Linked DNA regions of Acaryochloris sp. CCMEE 5410. The protein of the gene in region 2 binds, or shares a complex with, the protein of the main gene of each other region. Links are inferred from orthologs where the notes say so. Each region holds a gene or a part of one and is shown on either strand. Other genes may lie near its edges.

Region 1 (4,061 bases), on a different replicon or contig from region 2:
ACAGACTACAGCATCCACGGCAGCTGCAAGGCCGACAGCTTCCACTCCCTCAGCTCCCACCGCCAGACATGCTGCCCTTCAGGCTATCGATGTGCAAATTTTCAACCGGGTGAATAATCAGCTGGTTCCCCTCAACCAGCGTTGGAATCCCTATGGCCTAGGGATGGACTTACTAATTGCAGTCAAAGTGAAACCGGGTCAACAAGAGACTCAACCTGGCACCAATTTAGTGCTTGCAATCAACGCCAAAGGCTACGATTCACCCGCCACAGGACCTGTCCCAGCCTGGAATTCAGTGCAAACGCGATCCATTGCTGTGAGCGCCAATGATCAACTAAGTTACTCGTTTCCCTTCCTAGCAGAGTATCAGTGCTATTCCGAAGTGCAGTTAACCGCAACCCTGATTCAGCCTGGTCTAATTACAGGACCTAGCTTGACGAAAACTATTAACCTGGGTTGTGCGGAATAGATTGCGTTCTTTGTAAGGACTTAGCCCCTATGGCTTATAATTTCTTAGTTTTACATGAGCCGATCATGCCTAGAATTTATGGGAGATATATTAATTTCAATCTTCCCAATAAGTGAGTTTTTCCCATTTCTGAGTGTCCAGGTTACCGACCAACAGTTCTACATCCCCAGTGAAATCTGGATGGGGCATACCTAGCTCATACATAGAGTTTTTGGTCGTCACATATACCCGACCATCTTTAGCGAGGTAGTGTTTGATAGGCGAAGTCTTTAACTTCTTTCCTTCCGCATGTTTGGGATGATTGTGAATTTCCCCATGGATGACAATTTTTCTCCCCACCTCAACACAAATCCAAGACTCAATAGTCCCTGTGCAAATAGAGGGTGACTGAGGTGTCGCTAAGGTCGACTGAGCATTTTGCAAATAGTAGTTGACTATGTCATCAGCTGTCATGGCCAGGTCTCCCCTGTATGGTTCTAAATGAGAATAGTCGCAATAAAATCGAATTATTGTTTTCGCAAGGGCCACACAATTGTATCTAGCCTAATCAATATCTTCGAGAGAAAAATCAGTATAAATACTGAAAGCCTTTCTAAAAGTAGATTTTTTATTGATCCGAGTCCAGATTTGGATATTGGTTTCTTGCTATGCAAAAAATCTTAATTAAGAAGATTTCTTTATAAGAATTTTTATTGTGGCTTTCGTCAAGCGTAAGTATTGATGAGAAGTTTAAGCGTCCATTTTTTCTTGAAAATTTACTTGTGAATAGGTACTGTCGGATAGACCTATTGGTGCACTCCAAATTGAGCGAAACCGCTTTAATCCTTTAGGTGTGATATCAATGTCTTCACCACTTAATATCAGTTCGCCGTTGGTAAAAGTACAGCCCGCAGCCCAGAGAATCCCAAGGAATTCATCCCGATCTGAAATAACGGGAATGGATTCGCTCAATTCATGATTTGCATAAACCTGGGCAACCTGTTTCAAAAGCTCAGGATAGTGATTATCCAACGCCCGAATGTAGAAATAGAGTAAAGGGAATGGATCCTCTTTCCCAAAAATGGCGTTACAGATGCAAGTGGAGGTCGTCAGCATCCAAGCAGCAATCTTTTTGGGATCTATAGCTGGATTTCGTGCCATATCCAAGAGAAGATCCATCATATTATGCCTAAAACGAACATTGAGGATAGTCTCAACGTTTTTCCAGACTGCTAGGGTATTGGGGTTCATTGTGTATTGGGAAATCTGTGCGTTCTCTATTTGGATACCCAACTTCACCCTGGGATGATCAACGAATTCCCTCTTGTTAGGTTTTTTTAAGTAAGTTTTTGAAACCTTATATATTGAGGCTGAAATTCATCATGTTTAGACGTGATTAGCTGGCAGAAATACTATTTTTCTGCATAAATTCTCGACAATCTCCATAAATGTCAAAAATACGGTCCATTTTAGTTAATTCAAAGATGAGATGCACCTGATCACTCAGTGAACACAATGCCAAGGTGCCACCTTCTCCTCGCACTGATTTAAGCGTAGCAACCAAAGCACCAATGGCAGAACTATTCATAAAAGTGACATCTTTAAGATCTATCAGAATTGTTTTCACGCCATCAGCTAAGGCATCGTTAACTTCAGTACGTAATTCGCTGGTACTGATACCGTCTATCATGTCAGCAGGCTGAAAAACTACATAGCTCATCTTAATTGAACTCCTAAGTCGGTTCCGGTTGGGTAGGTTAGATAAAGGCGATAACACTCTATAAATTCTGGTTCACAGATCAGAACGTTGTTGTCGTGTTTACAGAATTCCCAGTTCGGGAAGTGAGAAAGCAATCGCAGATAAATATTCAATTTTTTATATAATTTTTTAGCTGAGTATTGCACTTAAATTGTGCGAGTATAATACTCATGTGCTGGTTTAAGTAAAGACAAAAAAATGGCCAAATTTTAATAGATATTGAGCGATATTCTTAATAAAATTGAGGAAGATGATGGGAGCAGCCGAGTGCTATCGAGAAGAGGCTTAATTAAGTCGAGCATTTTGGCTAGCTTAGGTACGCTTATATCCGTCTGTAGTGCGGATTTGACTACAGGAGTCAACAGTAAGAAGTTGTATATGCCCGATGAAGGAGAGCCTCACAAGCAAACTTGGATGGCTTTTATCGCCAGCGACGAAATTTGGAGGCAACGGCAGGTTTTGGAAGTGCAACGTAATTTGGCTGAAATTGCCAAAACGATTGCCAACTATGAAGCTATCTCTATGCTGGTCCGACAACAGGATTACGAACTAGCCGTAGAACTTTTAGGTGGGTTAGAGTCTCATCCTTTCCCTATTCAATTGATTGAATTCACGATCAACGACTTGTGGATAAGGGATACAGGTCCTTCATTTGTCATTGATGAAAATGGGAACAAAGCAGCCATTAATTTCAATTTCAACGGTTGGGGAGAAGATCAGGCTTACCAATATGATGCTAAAGTCGCTCATTTTGTGGCGCAGCAAGCAGGAGTAACGACTATAAAATCTAGCCTCGTTTTAGAAGGGGGTTGCTTTGAACTGGATGGACAAGGCACTGCCATTATGACGGAAAGCTGCATCCTTAATGACAATCGAAATCCAGGTCGAAATAAAAATGAGGTTGAAGTTGAACTCAAACAACTGTTGGGCCTTAAAAAGATTATCTGGCTAGAGGGCATCAAGGGGAAAGATATTACAGATGGCCATACCGACTTTTATGCTCGATTTGCGAAACCAGGAGTTGTGATAGTCAGTCGAGAGGCCGATCAATCTTCTTCTGATTATCCAGTGACTCAGAAGAACATAGAGGCCTTAAAAAGAGCCACAGATGCTATGGGGAGACCTTTAGAGCTGATTGTTCTCGAAACACCCTTGAAGATCAATACTAAATTTGGAACGAAGGATTTCGCCGCTGGTTATGTGGGCTATTACTTATGCAATGGTGCTGTCATTATGCAGAAATTTGGCGATTCTAAAGCCGATGATGCAGCGAGGAAAAAGTTGGCGACTGTGTTTCCCCATCGGCAGATTGAGCAGCTGTCGATTGATGGTATTGCAAGCGGTGGAGGAAGTATTCACTGTGCCACCCAACAAGAACCTTTGGTTTAATCTCTTTCATTAATGATCTTTGTGGCAATTGCTTTATGTCGCGGTAGGTCTTCAGAAAGGACTTAGTTTCGAATACTGTCATTTAAAAAGATAAATACTCGCATGGTTCAATAGTGTGATTTCTTGGAGGCAAGATAGCTATTGAACGGCTTTGTTGCATGAATTGAGTAAAGGTCAAACAAGGCAAAAGAATGAATGGGAAAGCTATGCTTAAGCGTTCCGTATGAGACCTGAACCAGTCTAAACATATTGGACCTAAATCTGGATTGCCCCCTGACGCAAAACATCCCAGCCTTGCCCATTCCATTTAATGACGGTAGAAGGCAGTGGCTCAGACGATTGAGGTTCAGGCCATAGACTAGCTAGAGGAGTAAACACATCAGGGAAGTGTTGATTGATATCCTTAACAGTGGTTAAAGCAGGTTGCCCAGAGTGATTGATACTGGTGGTGGCTAAAGGTCCAGT
Region 2 (4,200 bases):
CCTTTATCGTACCGCTGTCTTGAACGAGCTGTAGTCGGTTAGGATGCCTCTTAGGATGAACTGGTTATCGAAAAGCCTAAGCCTATGCGTCTTAATGCATAATTCTAAAAGAACGGGGATTGATGAGGCGCAACCGCTGCCAATTCGCAATCTGGTTTTAGCTCTACCGACTGTTTCTGTCTGCTCTCTTTACGCTCAGAAGATTATGACATTGGACATTGGCGATTACGCTCCAGAATTCACCTTACCCAATGCAGATGGTGAATCCATTGACCTTAAACGTTTTCGAGGACAATGGGTGGTGCTTTACTTTTATCCCCGGGACAATACGCCTGGCTGTACCAAAGAAGCTTGTGGATTTCGCGATCAGTACGAGACCTATCGAACTGAGCAGGTTGTTATCCTAGGGGTTAGTGGAGATGATTCCAAATCCCATCAGAAATTTATCAATAAACAAAATTTGCCTTTCCAATTACTCTCCGATCTCGATTTCAATGTGGCAAAATCCTATGAAGCCTATGGACCCAAAAAGTTTATGGGTAAAGAATATGAAGGGATCTATCGACATTCTTTTCTCATTGATCCGGACGGCAAGCTAGCGAAGATTTATCGAAAGGTCAAGGCTGCCGATCACGCCACAGATGTGTTGCAAGATTTAGAATTACTGAGAAAGTAGATATTAAACTCACTCTCTTTTAGATTTATTTTTAGTATCTAAAACGGAGTTCTTGCACAAAAGATTAATGCATAATTTTCTAGATTTGCCTTGATATATTAGGAGGCACTCTAGTCTATTGATGGATACTAACGCACCTCACTATGTGAACTAGCCTACCTCTGTATTTTTGACTATGAAACGTTTCGCATACATGGTTCAGACGGTGCTGGGCCTTCTCTTTCGACACCCATTATTAGGGGTATGTTTAATACCGATCCTTGAAGATGGACAAATCGTATTGGTTAAACGTCAGGATAATGGCCTATGGAGCTTACCGGGCGGCATGGTGGATTGGGGTGAAAATATTCAGCACAGTATCAAAAGAGAACTCCATGAGGAAACGGGGTTATCACTCACAACAATGGGACGATTTGTGGGGGTATACTCAGACCCCGATCGTGATCCTCGATTACATTCCATTTGTTTAGCCTTTGAAATTAAGGTTGAAGGGAAATTGCAAGTGAACGATATAAATGAAATATCTGAGGTGCAATCTTTTTCCCTAGATGAAGCGATGAACATGTCTTTAAGTCATGATCATACCCAGCAGCTGCAAGACTACCTCCAAGGTGAATTAGTGATTCGCTAGCTCTAGAAATGCAGCGACCGATCACCTTTCTGCTGACGTAAATGTAGAAGCCCTATCCCTTGGAGTTGGGGCTGTAGAATAACCCGGTCTAGTAGTTTTTGCACTGCTTTAGGTTTAGAAGCTTGCAATAGATAGCGATATAGTGTTTCGGAGTCTCCCCCCGTTAGGACAATTTGACTGGTGGGATACTGCTTTAGCCAGGCTGAGATAAAGTCAATCATGCCAGAGACTAAAGTATGCAAAATACCGCTTTGGATGGCTACGTCGGTCGTCAGCGACCATCGATTGGGAAGGTTTTGGGGTAAGGCAATGGTGGGTAACGCTGCTGTAGATTGCGAGAGCGATCGCAGTTGCAATCCCAAGCCTGGCAATATCGCTCCTCCCACACAGTTGGTCGATGAAGTGGCTCCTGTATAGGTCAGCGCAGTTCCAGCATCAATCACCAATATGGGCCATTGATGCAGGGTACCTGCAGTCCAGATTGAAAGCGCTCGATCCAGTCCAAAGGTTTCATAAGGATACTGAATCGGAATATCGGTGGCAGTAATGACTATGGATTGGGGATAAGTCTGCCAAATACAGGTTTGAGATGGAACAACAGAGATAACCCACAGCTCTGGCATAGTTACCTTAGAAGAGCAGTGGGCCATGGCAGGGGAATAGGCCTGCCACTCCTCCCAGGTGGAAGGGGATCTTGTTTGGGATATCTCCATGTGGCAGGTGTCCCAGGTCTGAACTAAATTTGACCCTTCATAATAAAACCAGTGCAATCGGGAGTTGCCGATGCTCAGAGCGATCCAAGGCTTAATATCCTCAGTGGATGGGCTCATTCAAAGACAGGTACTTAACGATAGAAAGACAGTTTTGGCAGTTGTCTATTCTTCGATATTGAACGTTATCAGCAATCCGGTTGATCAGCAGCAGCCCCCGACCACCGCCCATATCCTGGCTGGGGAAAGTAGGGTGATGCTGTAAATATTGGCGTAGATCAAAGGTGGGACCCTGGTCCCAAATTCGGATTTCCACATGGTCTAGCTCAATTCCCAGCTCTAACTGAATGGGGGTAGTGGGCGGTAGTGATTGATGGGCATGGCTCACCGCATTGGTAAATCCTTCTGCCAGTGCTATCTGGCACTCCAGCCACTCTTGTTCTGCGACTCGAGTAGGGTGCAGCTGTTGGAACCAGTCCAGAACTTGAGGCAGGTTATTGAGGTCAGAATTAACACTTAGATGATAGTGCTTTGGCATCTGCTATGAGGAGGTCAATCTCTCCAATTGCATGGGTCCAAGGCTATTGACATAAGAAGTGGTGTCGTTATTCGACCAGGCGACTTTAGCTTAATTATAGGGAACTCATCCCCCAAACATTAGCTTTCTTAGCAGAGATTATCCCCTTGCTAAACTTGAACGGTGTGGATTAGCCCTCGCCCTTGCGAATAAATTCACAATAGATGCTCAAATATGGCCTTGTGAAACATCTATGGTGAAAATTCTGATCATCGATGATGATCCCATTACCCAGCTCCTCTTACGCCGCACACTTGAAAAACAGGGGTATCAGGTGACTGTCGCCAGCGATGGTCAAGAAGGCCTCTCAAAGGCACAGCAACTCTGCCCTGCCTTAATCATCTGCGATTGGATGATGCCGGTATTGGATGGAATTGGCGTTTGTCAGAAATTAAAATCAAATCCACAACTTTCTGCCACTTTTTTTATTTTGTTAACGTCTCGATCTGATCTGGACGATCGAATTGCTGGACTGAATGCTGGGGCCGATGAGTTTTTAACAAAACCCATTGATATGAGTGAACTGCGGGCCCGTGTGCGGGCAGGGCTGAGGCTCTATCACTTAAACCAGGACTTACACGAACAAAAACAAAGGCTGGAAGCGGAATTGGCAGAGGCTGCCCAATATGTTCGTTCCATTTTGCCTGCCCCCCTACAATCACCGATTCAAATCCAGTCCCGGTTTATTCCGTCTAGTCAATTAGGTGGGGATTGCTTTGATTACTATTGGCTAACCCCAGATACGTTGATTCTGTATCTTCTAGATGTGTCGGGACATGGTTTAGGGGCAGCCTTGCCATCGGTATCAATATTAAATATGTTGCGATCGCAAGCATTCCCAGGCATCAATTACCAACATCCCCATGAAGTGTTGCATGCTCTCAATCAACGATTCACCATGAGCCCCGAAAACCCTAAATACCTCACCATTTGGTATGGGGTTTATCATCGCTCTCGTCAAGAATTAGTATTTTCCAGTGCCGGGCATCCGCCAGCCCTATTGATGTCAACATCAGAACCAGAGGTACAGACCTTAAAAACACCAGGACTCCCCTTGGGAATGTTTGCAGAATTTACCTATCAAAGTCAGAGCTGTAACATCACGCCACATCAAACCCTCTATATCTTTAGCGATGGGATTTATGAAATCCCTAAAACCAACAATCAACTGCTGGGGCTAGAAGGATTCTCCCATGTACTCCAACAGCTTCATCAAATAGGATCCCCCACAATTGAAACTATTTTGGACCAAGTACAAATATGTTGTAAGCACCAGCGCTTTACCGATGATTTAGCACTAATGCAAGTTGTCTTTCCGTAAGTACCGCCTGAGAACTAGAACTTCAAGAACCTAAAAGCCCACTTTGTTCGAAATGTTGCCGATTGTCGTAGATCTGAAACACTTGAGCGATTTCAGTCAACTGAAAAAGGGTCTTAACCTGCTGATTGAGCGAACAAAGCACGAGCTGACGTTCGGCTGCCCGCATAAATTTCAGGGCTAGGACCAAAGCACCTAGACCAGAGCTATCCATAAATGAAATATCTTGGCAATCTACCAAAACAATATCGGCACCCGCCTCAACTGCAGCTGCTACTTCCTGACGAA

What was found.
Region 1: the proteins of ON05_RS24780 (region 2) and ON05_RS10115 are in contact, whole or in part, in a solved structure (PDB 6M36), measured with the Bacillus subtilis proteins. The link is inferred for Acaryochloris sp. CCMEE 5410 from one-to-one orthologs.

Annotation. Positions count from the first base shown.
Region 1 is NZ_AFEJ02000001.1:2,256,099-2,260,159, reverse strand. What follows is about bases 507-3,215. They hold ON05_RS10115 (STAS domain-containing protein), read right to left. Parts: upstream 2,169-3,215; coding sequence 1,845-2,168; downstream 507-1,844. Other genes in these bases: ON05_RS10110 (agmatine/peptidylarginine deiminase), read left to right, coding at 2,586-3,215; ON05_RS10120 (hypothetical protein), read right to left, coding at 1,199-1,699; ON05_RS10125 (hypothetical protein), read right to left, coding at 566-922. In the rest of the region: ON05_RS10130 (hypothetical protein), read left to right, coding at 1-469; more of ON05_RS10110, read left to right, coding at 3,216-3,596; ON05_RS10105 (L-threonylcarbamoyladenylate synthase), read right to left, coding at 3,852-4,061. UniProt on the Bacillus subtilis protein: Positive regulator of sigma-B activity. Non-phosphorylated RsbV binds to RsbW, preventing its association with sigma-B. When phosphorylated, releases RsbW, which is then free to complex with and inactivate sigma-B.
Region 2 is NZ_AFEJ02000002.1:860,554-864,753, forward strand. The notes cover bases 839-3,686. They hold ON05_RS24780 (anti-sigma regulatory factor), read right to left. Parts: upstream 2,556-3,686; coding sequence 2,121-2,555; downstream 839-2,120. Other genes in these bases: ON05_RS24770 (NUDIX hydrolase), read left to right, coding at 852-1,307; ON05_RS24775 (pantothenate kinase), read right to left, coding at 1,310-2,137; ON05_RS24785 (PP2C family protein-serine/threonine phosphatase), read left to right, coding at 2,788-3,686. Outside these bases: bcp (thioredoxin-dependent thiol peroxidase), read left to right, coding at 206-676; more of ON05_RS24785, read left to right, coding at 3,687-3,915; ON05_RS24790 (STAS domain-containing protein), read right to left, coding at 3,938-4,200. UniProt on the Bacillus subtilis protein: Negative regulator of sigma-B activity. Phosphorylates and inactivates its specific antagonist protein, RsbV. Upon phosphorylation of RsbV, RsbW is released and binds to sigma-B, thereby blocking its ability to form an RNA polymerase holoenzyme (E-sigma-B).